Regions from separate parts of the Streptomyces sp. NPDC008317 genome, predicted to be linked through region 2. Evidence: riboswitches for the same ligand, from Rfam matches in the RefSeq annotation. Region 2 holds a riboswitch; the other holds the start of a gene.
The links. A riboswitch is a leader RNA that binds a small molecule or an ion and turns the genes downstream of it on or off. The one in region 2 is predicted to bind cobalamin.
Positions count from the first base shown of each region.

Region 1: linked by a shared signal. The riboswitch ahead of ACFY9V_RS25610 (prenyltransferase/squalene oxidase repeat-containing protein) and the one ahead of metE (5-methyltetrahydropteroyltriglutamate--homocysteine S-methyltransferase) in region 2 are both predicted to bind cobalamin.

Region 1 covers NZ_JBIBFQ010000008.1:207,632-215,306, forward strand. The annotation lists gene ACFY9V_RS25595 (family 78 glycoside hydrolase catalytic domain) at 1-2,495, shown strand, start outside; gene ACFY9V_RS25600 (ABC transporter substrate-binding protein) at 2,647-3,591, shown strand; gene ACFY9V_RS25605 (hypothetical protein) at 3,570-5,006, opposite strand; cobalamin riboswitch at 5,116-5,262, opposite strand; cobalamin riboswitch at 5,313-5,446, shown strand; gene ACFY9V_RS25610 (prenyltransferase/squalene oxidase repeat-containing protein) at 5,553-7,675, shown strand, end outside.
Region 2 covers NZ_JBIBFQ010000003.1:634,494-642,168, reverse strand. The annotation lists gene tatA (Sec-independent protein translocase subunit TatA) at 103-381, shown strand; gene ACFY9V_RS12445 (hypothetical protein) at 444-695, opposite strand; gene ACFY9V_RS12440 (LCP family protein) at 902-2,560, shown strand; gene ACFY9V_RS12435 (TerD family protein) at 2,713-3,288, shown strand; gene ACFY9V_RS12430 (undecaprenyl-diphosphate phosphatase) at 3,458-4,303, shown strand; cobalamin riboswitch at 4,444-4,666, shown strand; gene metE (5-methyltetrahydropteroyltriglutamate--homocysteine S-methyltransferase) at 4,831-7,140, shown strand; gene ACFY9V_RS12420 (hypothetical protein) at 7,397-7,675, shown strand, end outside.

The DNA of each region.
Region 1 (7,675 bases), on a different contig from region 2:
TCGCCTGGGCCACCGTCTTCGCGACCGGCTCCTCCTTCGACGCGGCCAAGCAGTACGTCTACAAGCTGTATCTCGACGGCCGGTTCGTGGGTCTCGGCCCCACCGAGGCGCTGGACAAGGAGACCCGCTACGACGGCTTCGACGTGACGGCCGCGCTGCGGTCCGGCGGCGAGCACGCGCTGTCGGCGGTCGCGTACACCACCAAGGACCAGCGTTTCCAGGCGTATTTGGTGATCCGCTACACCGACGGCAGCACGAGCACGGTCGGCACAGGACCCGGCTGGAGGAGCATGTCAGGGGCGGACATCTGGCCGTCCGCGAAGTCCACCGGGACCAGTTACTGGAACATGCCGCAGGAGGACATCACGATGAGCCGCTACCCGGACGGCTTCGGCCGCTTCGGGTACGACGACTCCGCGTGGCCCGCCGCCACCGCGAAGACCGCGTTCGCCGACCTGCGGCCGACCCCGTTCGGCAAGGTCCGGGAACAGCTCAGGCGGCCCGTGAAGATCACCGACAAGGGCAGCGGGAACTACCTCGTCGACTTCGGCCAGACCTGGCAGGGCGGCGTCCACCTCACCCTGCCCGGCACGGCGGGACGCAAGGTCACCCTCCGCTACGGCGAGGAACTGTCCGACCCGACGACCGTGCGCTACAAGCTGCGCGCGGGCAACGAGTACCAGGACGTCGTCACCCTGCGCGGCGGCACCCAGAGCGTCGACACCTGGGGCATGCGCGTCTTCCGCTACCTCGACGTCCTCAACTCGCCCGTCCCCGTCACGGCCGACAATCTCCAGGCCCTCGCCATGGTCTACCCGTTCGACGAGAGCGGCGCCCAGCTCACCTCGTCCGACCCCGACCTCGTCTCGGTCTGGCAGCTCGCCAAGAACACCGTGGAGACCACCAACCAGAACTTCTACGTCGACTCCTGGACCCGCGAGCGCGGACCCTACGAATCCGACAACTACATCCACCAGTTGGCGAGCCTCTACCTCAGCGACGACCCGACACTCGGCGTCTACTCGATGGACTACTTCGCCAACCACCGCACCTGGCCGCAGGAATGGCCGCTCTACGTGATCACGTCCGTCTACGACAACTGGCGGCAGACCGGCTCCACCGACCAGGTCAAGCGGATGTACGACGCGCTCGTGCCCAAGCTGCTCAGCAAGGACTACAACGCGGCGCTCGGCACCATCGACCAGTCGGACGCCATCGTGGACTGGCCGGAGGGCAGCCGTGACGGCTATGTCTTCGCCGCGAAGAACACCATCCTGGGCGCCCTGTCGTACAGCAACTTCTCGCAGATGGCGGTCCTGGCCGCCTCCCTCGGCAAGAGCGCCGACGCGGCGAACTTCACCGTGATCGCCGACCGGCTGCGCACCACCCTCAACTCGGCGTTCTACAACGCGGGCAAGGGCGCGTACGACGACGGGCTCAGCGCCGACATGAAGCCGACCGGGCACTTCGCGGTCCAGGCGACCGCGTTCCCCGCCGCCTTCGGCGTCCCCGTGAGCCGGAAGCAGTACGACGCGGTCGCGTCGTACCTCACCTCGCGCGGCATGGCGTGCAGCGTCTACTGCTCGGGCTTCCTGCTCCAGGGGCTGTACAACGCGGGCCACGCGCAGGAAGCGCTCGACCTGCTCACCTCGCACGGCACCAACAGTTGGCTGCACATGATCGACCTGGGCGCGGGCGCCACCGGCGAGGCGTGGGACCCGGCCGAGAAGAGCAACATGACGTGGTCGCACCCGTGGGCCACCGCCCCCTCGTACGTCATCCCGCGCGACATGTACGGCATCGCGCCGTCCACGCCGGGCTACGACACCTTCACCGTGCGTCCGCAGCCGGGCGACCAGACGTACGGCTCGGTGACGACACCGACCGTCAAGGGCACGGTCGGCGCGTCCTTCCACCGCGTCGGCGACCGTACCGACCTCGGCGTGTCGGTGCCGGGCAACTCCGTCGCCACGGTGAGCGTGCCGGTCACCGACGGATACCGGGGTACGACGGTGTACGTGGACGGCCGTGCGCGGACCGCGACCCGGCAGGACGACGGCGGGCTCGCGGTGCGCGTCAGCGTCGGCTGCCATGTGCTCAGCACCTCGGGCAGCCGGGCCGTGACCGCTGACCCGCTGCTGACGGGCGTGTGCGGCGGCGCGTACCGGGTCGGCGACACGCCCACCGGCTCGCTGGCCACCACGGCGGTGAGCGCGACACGCGGGAAGCCCATCCCGGTGACGCTCACCCTCGACCAGCAGGTCACCGGCCTGACCGCCGCCGACCTGCGGGTGTCCAACGGCACCGTCACCGGCCTCACCGCCAACGGCGTCGGCGCGGCGGGCACGACCTGGACGTTCACCGTCACCCCGCGCGGCAACGGCGAGGTGACGGTCCGGGTCCCGGCAGGCGCGGTGCACGGCACCAGCGGGCGGCCGAGCCTGGCGATCGGACCGCTGACCGTGGGCTCCGCCGGGCACGGACCCCGGGGCTGAACGCCTCTCGCCGCAGACCCTGAACCCCGCTGAATCCCCCTGAACCAAGGCCGGGTGCCACGATCAACCCGTGGCACCCGGCCTTGTCCCTGTCCTCCGCTTCCCCTCGGCCGCGCGAGCCCCCGCCCGCCCCCCGGCTACCGTTCCCCGTATGCGCATCGTCTCCCTGCTCCCCGCCGCGACCGACATCGTCGTCGAACTCGGCCTCGGCGACGCCCTCGTGGGCCGTACCCATGAGTGCGACTGGCCGCCGGAGGTGGTCGCCGACGTACCGGTGGTGACCGGCGCGGAATTCGACCCGGACGCGCTCAGCAGCCGGGAGATCTCGCGGGCCGTCGGCGGCGCCGCGCACCGGGGCTCGTCCCTCTACACCCTGGACGCCGCGCTGCTCGCCGAGTTGGCGCCCGACGTGGTCCTCACACAGGACCTCTGCCAGGTCTGCGCCGTCTCCTACGGCGCGGTCACCGACTCCGTACGCGTGCTGGACGGCGAAGGACCGCGCGTGATCAGCCTGGAGCCGAAGACCCTGCCCGACGTACTCGCCTGCGTGCGCCAGGTCGGTGACGTGCTGGGCGTTCCCGAGGCCGCGGCCCGCAGGACGGCGGAGCTGGAGGAGCGGCTGGCGGCGGTACGGGAGCGGGTGGCGGGCCGCCCCCGGCCGCGGGTGGCCGCCATCGAATGGCTGGACCCGCTGTGGCCCGCGGGGCACTGGGTCCCGGAACAGATCCGCTGCGCGGGCGGCGAACCCCTGCTCGCGCGACCGGGCGAGCACACCGCGCCCATGGAGTGGACCGCGCTGCGGGAAGCCGCGCCGGAAGCGGTCGTGCTGCTGCCGTGCGGCTTCCCGCCCGAGCGCACCCTGAAGGAGGCCGGCCTGCTGACCGGCCACCCCTCATGGGCCGACCTGCCCGCCGTGCGCGACGGGCGCGTGTGGGTCCTGGACGGACCCGCCTACTTCAACCGGCCGGGACCCCGCGTCGTGCGCGGCGCCGAAGTCCTGGCCCACGCGCTCCACGGCGTCGAACCGGCGGAACCGGTCACCGCCGCGGAAGCGCGCCCGCTGGCGGGAGCCGGTCAGCTCCCGTACCGCAGGTAGACCGTGTCACCGAGGTGGACGGTCGTGCCGCGCGAGGCGGCGATCGGCGCCGAGCCGTCCAGGCTCGACTTCCACGTCGCCGTACCGGAGTTGACGGTGCCGTTGAGCGCCGTGACCGTGCCCGTGCCGGTGGCGGGCGTGACGGCGGTGACGCAGCCGCCGGGCGTCGCGGACGACGCCGCCGCGTCCAGGACCGTACCGAGCGTCGTGGACGTACCGGTCGCCGCGACCGGCACCGAGCACACCTTCAGCGAACCGCCGCCGTTGTCCACGACGAGCGCGAGCTTGCTGGTGGAGCCGCTGGTGAAGTCGGTGGTGGCGGCCCAGGTGGGCGCGCCGGGAGTGACCGGGGCCGGGGGAGTGGCGGTGAAGCCGCCGCCCGCGACCGCGCGGACCGCGTCGATCGAGGCGTACGCCGACGGGCTCGTGTCGGTGGGCAGGTAGCGGAAGCCGCCGCCCGGACTGAACTGCTGGGCGAGCAGGAAGTCGACCGGCGTCTTGCGCGCCGCGGTGGTGAAGTCCGTGCCCTGCGCGTTGAATCCGCAGGCGTTCAGGCCGGAGACGGCCCAGCCGTTGGAGTCGGTGTTCGCGCCGAACATCGAGGTGAAGGCGCCGGTGGCGTTGACGAGTTTGCCCTTGAGGAAGTTCTTGCCCGCGACGACGGCCGTGTCGGTGTTGGGCACCCCGGCCGAGCACAGCGACGCCAGGGTCGCGCCGGTCATGTCGATGTCGCTCGCGGCGCCGAGCTGTGTCGGATCGCCCGCTGCCTTCGAGAAGTTCCAGCCGCCGTCGGTGTGCTCGTTGGCGCGCACGACCGCCACCGACGCGTCGAGCAGGGCCTGCGGCACGCGCTGCCCGCCCGATTGCGTCTTCGCCCCGGCCAGCGCCAGCAGCCCGAAGACGGTGCCGTTGAAGTTGGCGGGCGGCCCGAAGTAGCCGGGCGAGGCGGGCTGCCAGTACGAGGCGATGTCCGCGATCAGATTGCGGCCGGTGCCGACGCGGGCCGGATCGATGCCCGCCGCGTACGCGTTGAGCGCGCCGCGCTCGTAGTCCGTCACCACCGGCGACGCGGACGGCCACGCGGCGGTGGCCAGCAGATTCCGGTAGACGGTCCTGGCGTTCTTCGTGGTGTCGCCGCCGGGAGAGACGTCGGCCGCCGCGGTGCCCGCGGCGGCGAAGGCGCTGAACGCCCACTCGTTGGACAGACCGCCGCCCGCGTACGAGCCGTCGGCGGCCTGAAGCGACTTCAGATAGGCGACGCCGTTCGCCTTGGACGTGGCGATCTGCGCCGGGGTCGAGGTCGCCCGCGCGGGCGCGGTCGCGGAGAACAGCAGGGCTCCGGCCGCCAGCGGTACGGCGACGGCGAGTGCCCGGCGCCGGGCGGTGCGGGAGGGCACGGTCACAGGAACGGTCATGGGTGGAGGACTCTCCTTGGAAGGGGGCGCCTCGCGCCCCGGCACACGGCTGTCCTCACGACCGGCCCGCGCCGAGGCGGTCGCCGCCCGAACGCGTGGTCAGGCTTCCGCACGTGCTGCGTCTCCGAGCGGGTGATCGGGCTCGGACCACCGCGAAAGGCGGCCCCTACCGTTGCGCGTCAGCTCCGGACTCTCACCGGATTCCCCCAGTCGGCGACCAGCCGAGGCTAGCGCAGCACGCGCGTGACGTAAGGGTCGCGGGGGAGTGGTGAAGGCAACTGCCCGCCACGTTGACGGGGCACACGCCGACGTGGTGCTATGAAACGTATTTCCGATTCAGCAGCCAGGGGAAGCCGGTCCAAGTCCGGCGCTGACCCGCAACCGTAGGCCCTCCGAGAGGCGGGCGAGCCGGATCACCTGCGCTGAGCAGCAAGTCACGATCGCCGTCGAGGACTACGGCACGGACGACAGGACGGCCGCGTCAACCGCCAGGCCGCCTCGCCTCCGCGGCCCGCCCTCCCCGTCGGCCGACCCGGGGGGCCACCCGTGCTTCGTCTTGTCCCGCGCCGCCGTCACAGACGGCCGCGCATCGTCGTCCTGCTCACCGCGGCGGCGCTGACCTTCGGCAGCCTCACGGCCGGACTGGTCTCGGTGGCGACCCCGGCGGGCGCGGACCCGATCGGCGACTGCACACCCACCTCGGGGGCGATCGTCGCGGTGGACTACGGGCACTGGAACGGCCCGGTGCTGCGCGGCTGCGACGCGCACCCCACCACGGGCATGAATCTGCTGCACAACGCCGGATTCACCACCACCGGCACCGTGCACGACGGCCCCGGCTTCATCTGCCGGATCGGCAACGACGGCTTCGACAGCGGCACGCAGTACCCGACGACCGCCGACGAGGCGTGCGTCCTGACCCCGCCCGCGAACGCGTACTGGTCGTTCTGGATCGCGCCCGCGGGACAGGACACCTGGACGTACAGCCCGCTCGGCGCGCTCGGCGACCACCCGCAGGACGGCGAGGTCGAGGCGTGGGTGTTCGGCCCCACCGACATCGGCGGCAGCACCGGCGGTCCCTCGTTCACACCGGACTCCGTCCGCGCCCACGACACCACCACGCCGCCGACCACCCCGCCGACCACGCCCCCGACCGGTCCCGGCGGACAGGCCGACACGGCGGCCGCGGCCACCTGGCTGACGAGGCAACTCACCGACGGCGACCACGTCTTCGACGGCTGGGGCACCGACTTCGGCGCCACCGCGAACACCGCCATCGCACTCGCGGCGGCCGGCGGCCCCGACGCCACGATCCGCGCGATCGACGCCTTTCTGACGGCGCACGCCGACGACTACCTGCTCCCGGACTCCACGGTCACCGTGCCGAGCCCGGCCGCGGCGGCCAACCTGGCGCTGCTCACCGAGATCCTGGGCGGTGACCCCACCTCCTTCGGCGGCCACGACCTGCTCAAGGACCTGACGGACAACGTCTGCGCGGCGGCCGGAAGCCTCGGCAACTGCACCGCGGCCGGTGACTTCCACGGCGCTTTCTCGCCCGGCACCCAGGCCCGCGCCCTGCTCGCGCTGGCCCGCGGCGGCGCCACCGTGCCGCGGCCCGCCGTCGACCGGCTCACCGGGATGCAGTGCGCCGACGGCGGATTCTCCGGCTCGATGCTCTCGCCCGGCGAGCGCTGCACGTCCGATCCCGGTTCGACCGCCGACGCCGTCGTCGCCCTCAAGCACCTGCCCGGTACCGGCGACGTGCTGGACAAGGCGCGGGCGTACCTCACCAAGACGCAGTCCGCCGACGGCGGTTACCTCGCGTACGAGGGGGCGTCCTCCGGCGACACCGGTACGACCTCCTCCGCGGCCCAGGCGCTGACCGTACTGGCGCAGACCGACCGCGCCGCCGCCGCCCGCTCCTGGCTCGCCGCCCGGCAGACCGACGGCGGCGGTTTCGCCTCCGACGGCTCCGGCGGCACCGACCCGGACCTGTACGCCTCGACCGCCGCCGTCCTCGCCGTGACCTCCAGCGACCTCGGCAGCCTCACCTACGGCGACACCCCGACGAGCCCGCCGACGACGCCCCCCACCACCGCGCCGACGACCCCGCCCACGACCGCGCCGACCACCCCGCCCACGACCGGACCGACCACCCCGGCCGCGGCAACCCCCGACCTGGCCAAGGGCGTCGCGTACCTCATCAACCGCGGCAATCTCGTGGACGGCCACTACTACGAGTCCGGCGCGGGCCAGAACACCGGCTTCGCCGACTTCGGCCTGACCGTCGACGGCGTGCTCGCGCTGGCCGCGACCGGCGGCGCCGACGACACCCTCGCAGGGATCACCGACTTCCTCCAGCACGGCAAGGACGGCTCCGGCCGCGGCATCGACGACTGGACGCTGATCGGTACCTCCTACGCGCAGGGCGGCTCGCTCGCCAAGGAGGCCGTCGCGGCCGAGGTCACCGGCAACGACCCGCGCGCCTTCGGCGGCCACGACCTGATCGCCGCGCTCGACGCCACCGTCTGCGCCGCGGCCGACACCTCGGGCGGCTGCGCCGCCAGGAACAACTACGCCTACGCCACCTCGGTGTTCTCCCAGTCCCTCGGCGTCATCGCCCAACTGCGCGCGGGTGACACCGCCAAGGCGGCCGGGCCGGTCGCGTA
Region 2 (7,675 bases):
TACCGCTACTCTCATAATTGCGCAATGTAGCAACTGTTGAGTCCGGGCGGCACATCGCCGTCCGGCGACGGCGGACCGACGCGTGTGGAAGCGGAGACGTTGATGCTCAGAAACGGACTGGAGCCCTGGCACCTGCTGGTGGTGGCGCTCGTGGTCATCGTGCTGTTCGGCTCCAAGCGGCTGCCGGACTCCGCGCGGGCGCTGGGCAAGTCGCTCCGCATCCTCAAGAGCGAGACCAAGGCGTTGAAGGACGAGCCCGGTCCCGGCACGGCGACGGCCGGGGCGAGCGCGGACCCCGCGGTCCGTACGGTCAAGTCCGCGCCCGGCGAGACCGTCGGCGCGCGCCCTGTGCGCGAACCCGAACGCGCGCCGCGAGACTGACTGACCTCCCTCCCGCGGCGCGCCGCGGGCCCGCGTGATCCGGGGCGCGGGCCCGTACGACATCAGGGGCTGGCGTGGTCCCAGCCGTAGCGCAGTGGCTGACCGTGCTTGAGGCGGTAGACGTACAGCGCCTCGACGCGCAGCCCCCGCCCGTCGCCGTCGGCCTCGTCCTCCGCCTGGCATCCGGATGTGACTTGGAGCACGCGGGGCGGGCCTGTCACCCGTACCCGCATGCCGTCCGCCGGGCCTCCGTCGAGATGCGCCCACTCCCAGGCCACAGGTGTCCTTCCGGTTCGTCGTAGCGTTTCTGGCATAGCAGACACTTTAAAGGTTGCGTAAACCAGGAACTGTGTCCGGTGGGGAGGCCGGCCGCGGGTGCGACGCTCACGGATACCCCACAGAGCCATGATTTACCCTTGCCGCGTTGCGCAACCATGAAGCCTTGGGTGAAGCGCCGCTTCACCCGCCGAATCCGGCCGCACCACCCCACGGGGGCCGCCCGGGAGAGGGAGCACGGGAGATGACCGAGCCCTGGAGCGGCCGGGCCGCGGCGCGGGCGGCCGCTCGCGCCGAGAGCGGGCGGTCCCGGCCGTCGGGCCGCGGGGGCAGGCGCGCCAGGCAGGCCGGCCGGGGCCGGCGGTTCCTGAAGATCGGCGGCATATCCCTGGCCGTGCTCCTGCTGGTCACCGCGGGCGGGGGCTACTGGCTCTACCAGCACCTCAACGGCAACATCACCAGCGTGTCCCTGACCGACGGCGCGGGCAAGGACAGCGCGGGCCAGGAGAAGGCGGACGCCTTCGGGCGCACGCCGATCAACATCCTGGTGATGGGCAGCGACGGCCGGACCACCGAGGCCGACTGCAAACTGGGCGGCGGCTGCGCCAAGACCGGCGTCCAGACCGGGGGCAACGCCGATGTCGAGATGGTCGTGCACATCTCCGCCGACCGCTCCAACGCCACCGTGATGAGCATCCCGCGCGACACCCTCACCGACGTGCCCGCCTGCGAGAATCCCAAGACCGGCGCGTCCACCCCCGGCTACCACGGCATGATCAACAGCGCCCTGACGTACGGCCAGGCGTGCCAGGTGGCCACCGTCCACAAGTTGACCGGAATTCCGATCGACCACTTCATCCAGGTCGACTTCTCCGGCGTCGTCAGCATGTCCGACGCCGTGGGCGGGGTGTCGGTCTGTGTGGACGCCGACGTGTACGACACCTACTCGCATCTGAAGCTCTCCCGGGGCACCCACACCCTCAAGGGCGTCGGGGCGCTGGAATTCCTCCGCTCGCGGCACGGCTTCGGCGACGGCAGCGACCTCGGCCGTACGTACGCGCAGCACATCTACCTCAGCTCGCTGATCCGCAAGTTCAAGAGCGCGGGCACCCTCACCAACCCGGCGGCCGTCTACAAGCTCGCCAACGCGGCGACCAAGGCGCTGACCGTCGACACCGGCCTCGGCAGCATCAGCAAGCTGGTCGGCCTGGCCTCCGACCTCGACAAGGTCCCGTCCAAGCGGATCACCTTCACCACCATGCAGACCGGGCCCGACCCGACCGACCCCAACCGGGTGGTGGTCGGACCCGGCGCGAAGACGCTGTTCGCCACCATCGCCAACGACCAGTCGCTGACCACCGCCTCGGGCGGCACGTCCGCCGCGGCCTCGGCGACCGCGTCGGCGAGCCCGACCGCGACGTCCGTCCCCGCCTCGGCGATCACCGTACGGGTGCGCAACGGCACCGGCATCGGGGGCCGCGCGTCCGAGATCGTCGACACCCTGACCGGCAAGGGCTTCAACCCGGCCACCGCAGGCGGCAACGCCCCGGCACCCGCCGCCACCACGACCCTGACCTACGGCCCCGGCCAGCGGTCCGAGGCGGGGACCGTCGCCCGTACGCTCGGCATCGCGACGTCCCACCTCAAGGAGGGCGCCGTCGCCGGGCTCACCCTCGTGATCGGGGCGGACTGGCCGAGCGGCACCACCTTCCCCGGCGGGAAGTCCTCCGCGCCGCCCGCCGACACCAAGGTGGCGCTGGGCAACTCCCACGCCCAGACCGCCGACGACTCCGACACGTGCGCCAAGGTCAGCCGCTACCGGACCGTCCAGATCAACCGGGTCCCGATGACGCCGACCCAGGCGTACGCCGCCGCCCGTTCCAAGCCCGACTCGGACGACTGACCCGCGCACACACCCGTAACGCTTAAGCTGTTACGCAACCGTGGAACTGTCGTGGCGCGCACGCCGTTGACCTGGCAGACGCGCGCGGACGACGACATACCGGCGATCGACAACCGACTACCGACAACCCCCAAGCAACCGGAGGTAATTTCGTGGGCGTGACTCTGTCCAAGGGCGGCAATGTCTCTTTGAGCAAGGAAGCTCCCGGACTCACCGCGGTCACCGTCGGCCTGGGGTGGGACGTACGGACCACCACGGGCGCCGACTACGACCTGGACGCGTCCGCGCTGCTGTGCGACGTGGGCGGGAAGGTCCTCAGCGACCAGCACTTCGTGTTCTTCAACAACCTCGGCAGCCCTGACGGCTCCGTGGTGCACAGCGGCGACAATCTGACCGGTGGCGGCGACGGCGACGACGAGCAGATCAAGGTCAGCCTCGCCACCGTGCCCCCGCAGGTCGACAAGGTCGTCTTCCCCGTGTCGATCTACGACGCCGAGAAGCGCGGCCAGAGCTTCGGCCAGGTGCGCAACGCGTTCATCCGGATCGTGAACCAGGCCGACGGGCGGGAGCTGGCCAGGTACGACCTGACCGAGGACGCCTCGACCGAGACGGCTATGGTCTTCGGAGAGCTGTACCGCAACGGCGCGGAGTGGAAGTTCCGCGCCATCGGCCAGGGGTACGCCTCGGGCCTGGCGGGCATCGCCACCGACTTCGGCGTCAACATCTGACGTGGGTGCCGGCGTCACCACCTCTGACGCCGGCCGCCGCGTCGGCCGCTGACGTCCTCGGCCGGGCCGGGGCCGCCCGCATTCCCTTCGGGCGTCCCCGGCCCGGACTCCGCACGCCGTCGCCCGCTTCACCCACCCTCCCCTCGAACTCTCCCCGGAGCACCCCGCCGTGTCCTGGTTCACCGCCGCTGTCCTGGGCCTTGTGCAGGGTCTGACCGAATTCCTGCCGGTGTCGTCGAGCGCGCACATACGCGTGGTCTCCGTCCTCGCCGGATGGGACGACCCCGGAGCGGCCTTCACCGCGGTCACCCAACTGGGCACGGAGACCGCCGTGCTGATCTACTTCCGGCGCGACATCGCCACCATCGTCAAGGCGTGGACCGCGTCGCTGTTCCACCCCGAGCGCCGCAAGGACCACGACGCGCGGATGGGCTGGTTCGTGATCGTCGGTACGGTCCCGATCGCCGTCCTGGGCGCGGCATTCCAGCACACCATCGAGAACGGCCTGCGCGACCTGCGGATCACCGGCACCGTCCTGATCCTGTTCGGACTCGTCCTGGCGGTCGCCGACCGCACCCGCGCCGTGCGCCGCCCCAAGCCGATCACCGAGCTGACCTTCCGGCACTCCCTCTGGTACGGCCTGGCGCAGTCGCTCGCCCTGATCCCCGGCGTCTCCCGCTCCGGCGGCACCATCAGCGCCGGACTGTTCCTCGGCTACAGCCGCGAGGCCGCCGCGCGCTACTCGTTCCTGCTGGCCATCCCCGCCGTGCTGGCCTCCGGCGGCCTGGAGCTGTTCAAGCTCGGCAGCGGCCCGGCGCCCGCCTGGGGCCCGACGATGCTGGCGACGGTCATCGCCTTCGCGGTCGGCTACGCGGCCATCGCCTGGTTCCTGAAGTACATCTCCCACCGCAGCTTCACGCCGTTCGTGATCTACCGGGTGCTGCTCGGCGTGGTCATCATCGCGCTGGTGGCGACGGGCGCGGTCGCGGCGGGCGCGGGCGCCACCTCCGGCTAGAGCGCGCACCGGGCCAGGACCGGGTCAGGGCTGGGTCAGGACCGGGCCAGGGCCGCGTCATGGCAGGGCCAGGACCGGTTCAGGGCCGGGGCCGCCGTCCGGAATGTGGTCCGACGTGACCGGAGCGTGGTCCGCGCTCTAGCCTGGCCGGTGCGACAGGTTCGCGTCCGTCAGCCAGGCGGTCGCGTCGCAAGAGGGAACCCGGTGCGAATCCGGGACTGCCCCGCAGCGGTGAGTGGGAACGACCGCCGTCATACGCACTGGGTCCGACGTACCGGACCTGGGAAGCGACGGTCAGTAGGTGTCCGCCTCAGGCGGACGTGCCCGCGAGTCCGAAGACCTGCCCGTCGCCCGTACGCGACCGTTCGCGTACGGATATCCCGGTGACCTCGTGGGCGGGTCGGCGTGCATATCGGACGGACCGGTGCCATTGCGGGGCACTGTGGGTCCGTCGGGTCTGTCACCTCCCTTTCGCGCTCGCGTCCCGTCGCCGGGAGGCCAGGAGTCATCTCGCGAAGGAGATTTCCGTGACAGCGAAGTCCGCAGCCGCGGCAGCACGGGCCACCGTGTACGGCTACCCCCGCCAGGGTGAGAACCGTGAACTGAAGAAGGCCGTCGAGGGCTACTGGAAGGGCCGCGTCACCGCCGACGCCCTCCGGCAGACCGCGGCGGACCTGCGCCGCTCGAACTGGCGGAAGCTGGCCGAGGCGGGCGTCCACGAGGTGCCGACCGGCGACTTCTCGTACTACGACCACATGCTGGACACCAGTGTCATGGTCGGCGCCGTCCCCCCGAGGCACCGGTCGGCCGTCACCGCGGACGCGCTCGACGGCTACTTCGCGATGGCCCGCGGCACGCAGGACGTGGCGCCGCTGGAGATGACCAAGTGGTTCGACACGAACTACCACTACCTGGTCCCCGAACTGGGCCCCGACACCGTCTTCACCGCCGACTCCGCCAAGCAGGTCGCCGAGTTCAAGGAAGCCGCCGCACTCGGCCACACCGCCCGGCCCGTCCTGGTCGGCCCGGTCACGTATCTGCTGCTCGCCAAGCCCGCCCCCGGCGTCGCCGCCGACTTCGAGCCGCTGACGCTGCTCGACCGGCTGCTGCCCGTCTACGCCGAAGTCCTCGCCGACCTGCGCGCCGCGGGCGCCACCTGGGCGCAGCTCGACGAGCCCGCGCTCGTCCAGGACCGCTCCCCGGCCGAACTGAACGCCGTCGCCCGCGCCTACCGCGACCTCGGCGGCCTCACCGACCGGCCGAAACTGCTGGTCGCCTCGTACTTCGACCGGCTCGGCGAGGCGCTGCCCGTCCTGGCCAAGGCCCCGGTCGAGGGCCTGGCGCTGGACTTCACCGACGCCGCCGCCGCGAATCTGGACGGCCTCGCCGCCGTCGGCGGACTGCCGGGCAAGCGGCTCGTCGCGGGCGTCGTCAACGGCCGCAACATCTGGATCAACGACTACGAGAAGTCGCTGGCCACCCTCGCCACCCTCCTCGGCTTCGCCGACCGCGTCGACGTGGCCGCGTCCTGCTCGCTGCTGCACGTCCCGCTCGACACCGCGCCCGAACGCGACATCGACCCCCGGATTCTGGGCTGGCTCGCCTTCGCCGCGCAGAAGACCACCGAGATCGTGACGCTCGCCAAGGGCCTGGCCGAGGGCACCGACACCATCGCCGCCGAGATCGCCGCCAACCGCGCCGCCCTCGCCTCCCGCGCCGCCTCCCCGATCACCCGCGACCCGGCCGTACGCGCCAGGAGCGCGGCCGTCACCGACGCCGACGGGCGCCGCTCCCAGCCGTACACCGAGCGCGCCGCCGCCCAGCGCGCCCGGCTCGGCCTGCCGCTGCTGCCGACCACCACCATCGGCTCGTTCCCGCAGACCGACGACCTGCGCGCCGCCCGCGCCGACCTGCGGGCCGGCCGGATCGACACCGCGGGGTACGAGGAGCGGATCAGGGCCGAGATCGGCGAGGTCGTCTCCTTCCAGGAGAGGACCGGCCTCGACGTGCTCGTGCACGGCGAACCCGAACGCAACGACATGGTGCAGTACTTCGCCGAGCAGCTCACCGGCTACCTCGCCACCCGGCACGGCTGGGTGCAGTCCTACGGCACCCGGTACGTGCGCCCGCCGGTCCTGGCCGGGGACATCTCCCGGCCGGAGCCGATGACGGTGCGCTGGACGTCGTACGCCCAGTCGCTCACCGACCGCCCGGTCAAGGGCATGCTCACCGGTCCCGTCACCATGCTGGCCTGGTCCTTCGTCCGCGACGACCAACCGCTCGGCGACACCGCGCGGCAGGTCGCGCTCGCCCTGCGCGACGAGGTCACCGACCTCGAGGCCGCGGGCACCTGCGTGATCCAGGTCGACGAGCCCGCGCTGCGCGAGACCCTGCCGCTGCGCGCCGCCGACCGGCCCGCGTACCTGGACTGGGCCACCGAGGCGTTCCGGCTCACCACCGGCGCCGTCGCTCCCGGCACCCAGATCCACACCCACATGTGCTACGCCGAGTTCGGCGACATCGTCCAGGCCATCGACGACCTCGACGCCGACGTCATCAGCCTGGAGGCCGCCCGCTCCCACATGCAGGTCGCCACCGAACTGGCCGCGCACGGCTACCCGCGCGAGGCGGGACCCGGCGTGTACGACATCCACTCGCCGCGGGTGCCCGACGCGGCGGAGGCGGCCTCGCTGCTGCGCGAGGGCCTGCTCGCCATCCCCGCCGAGCGGCTGTGGGTCAACCCCGACTGCGGCCTGAAGACCCGCGGCTGGCCCGAGACGAAGGCGTCGCTGGAGAATCTGGTGGCGGCGGCCCGTACGGTGCGCGCCGAGCTGTGAGGCTCCGGCCGACGGCCGCGTGACGCGGTCGCGACGGCAGGGAGGGACGCGCGGAGCCTTCGCCGTCTCTCCCGGCCGGGCGCGCCGCCGCCTGTCCCGGCTCGACGCGGTGTGCGTACGGCGCGTGCGGCGTATGCGACGCGTACGGCCCGTATGGCCCCTCCGGCCCGTATGGCGAGGCCCTCCCGGCTCCCCGCGCGCACGCCGGGCCTACAGTCATGTGCGGTGGTGGTTCGTCAGCGGGGGGAGTACGGCGATGCGCGGCGCGACATGGGGATGGCGGACCGTCCAGGGCCTGTACATGGCGGTCGTGGCCGTCCTGGCGGTGCTCGGCGCCGTCACCGGGACGAGCCTTCCTTACCTGCTGGCCGTGGCCGTGACCCTGCCCTTCGGGATCGCGGCACTGGTCCTCGTCTACGGCGGCTACGCGCTGCTCAAGGGGGTGGGCGGGCTGTGGGCGTCCACCACGAACGCCGACGGCGACGACGCCGCCTGGCTCAGCGCGGGCAGTGCGACGCTCAATGTCGTCCTCCTG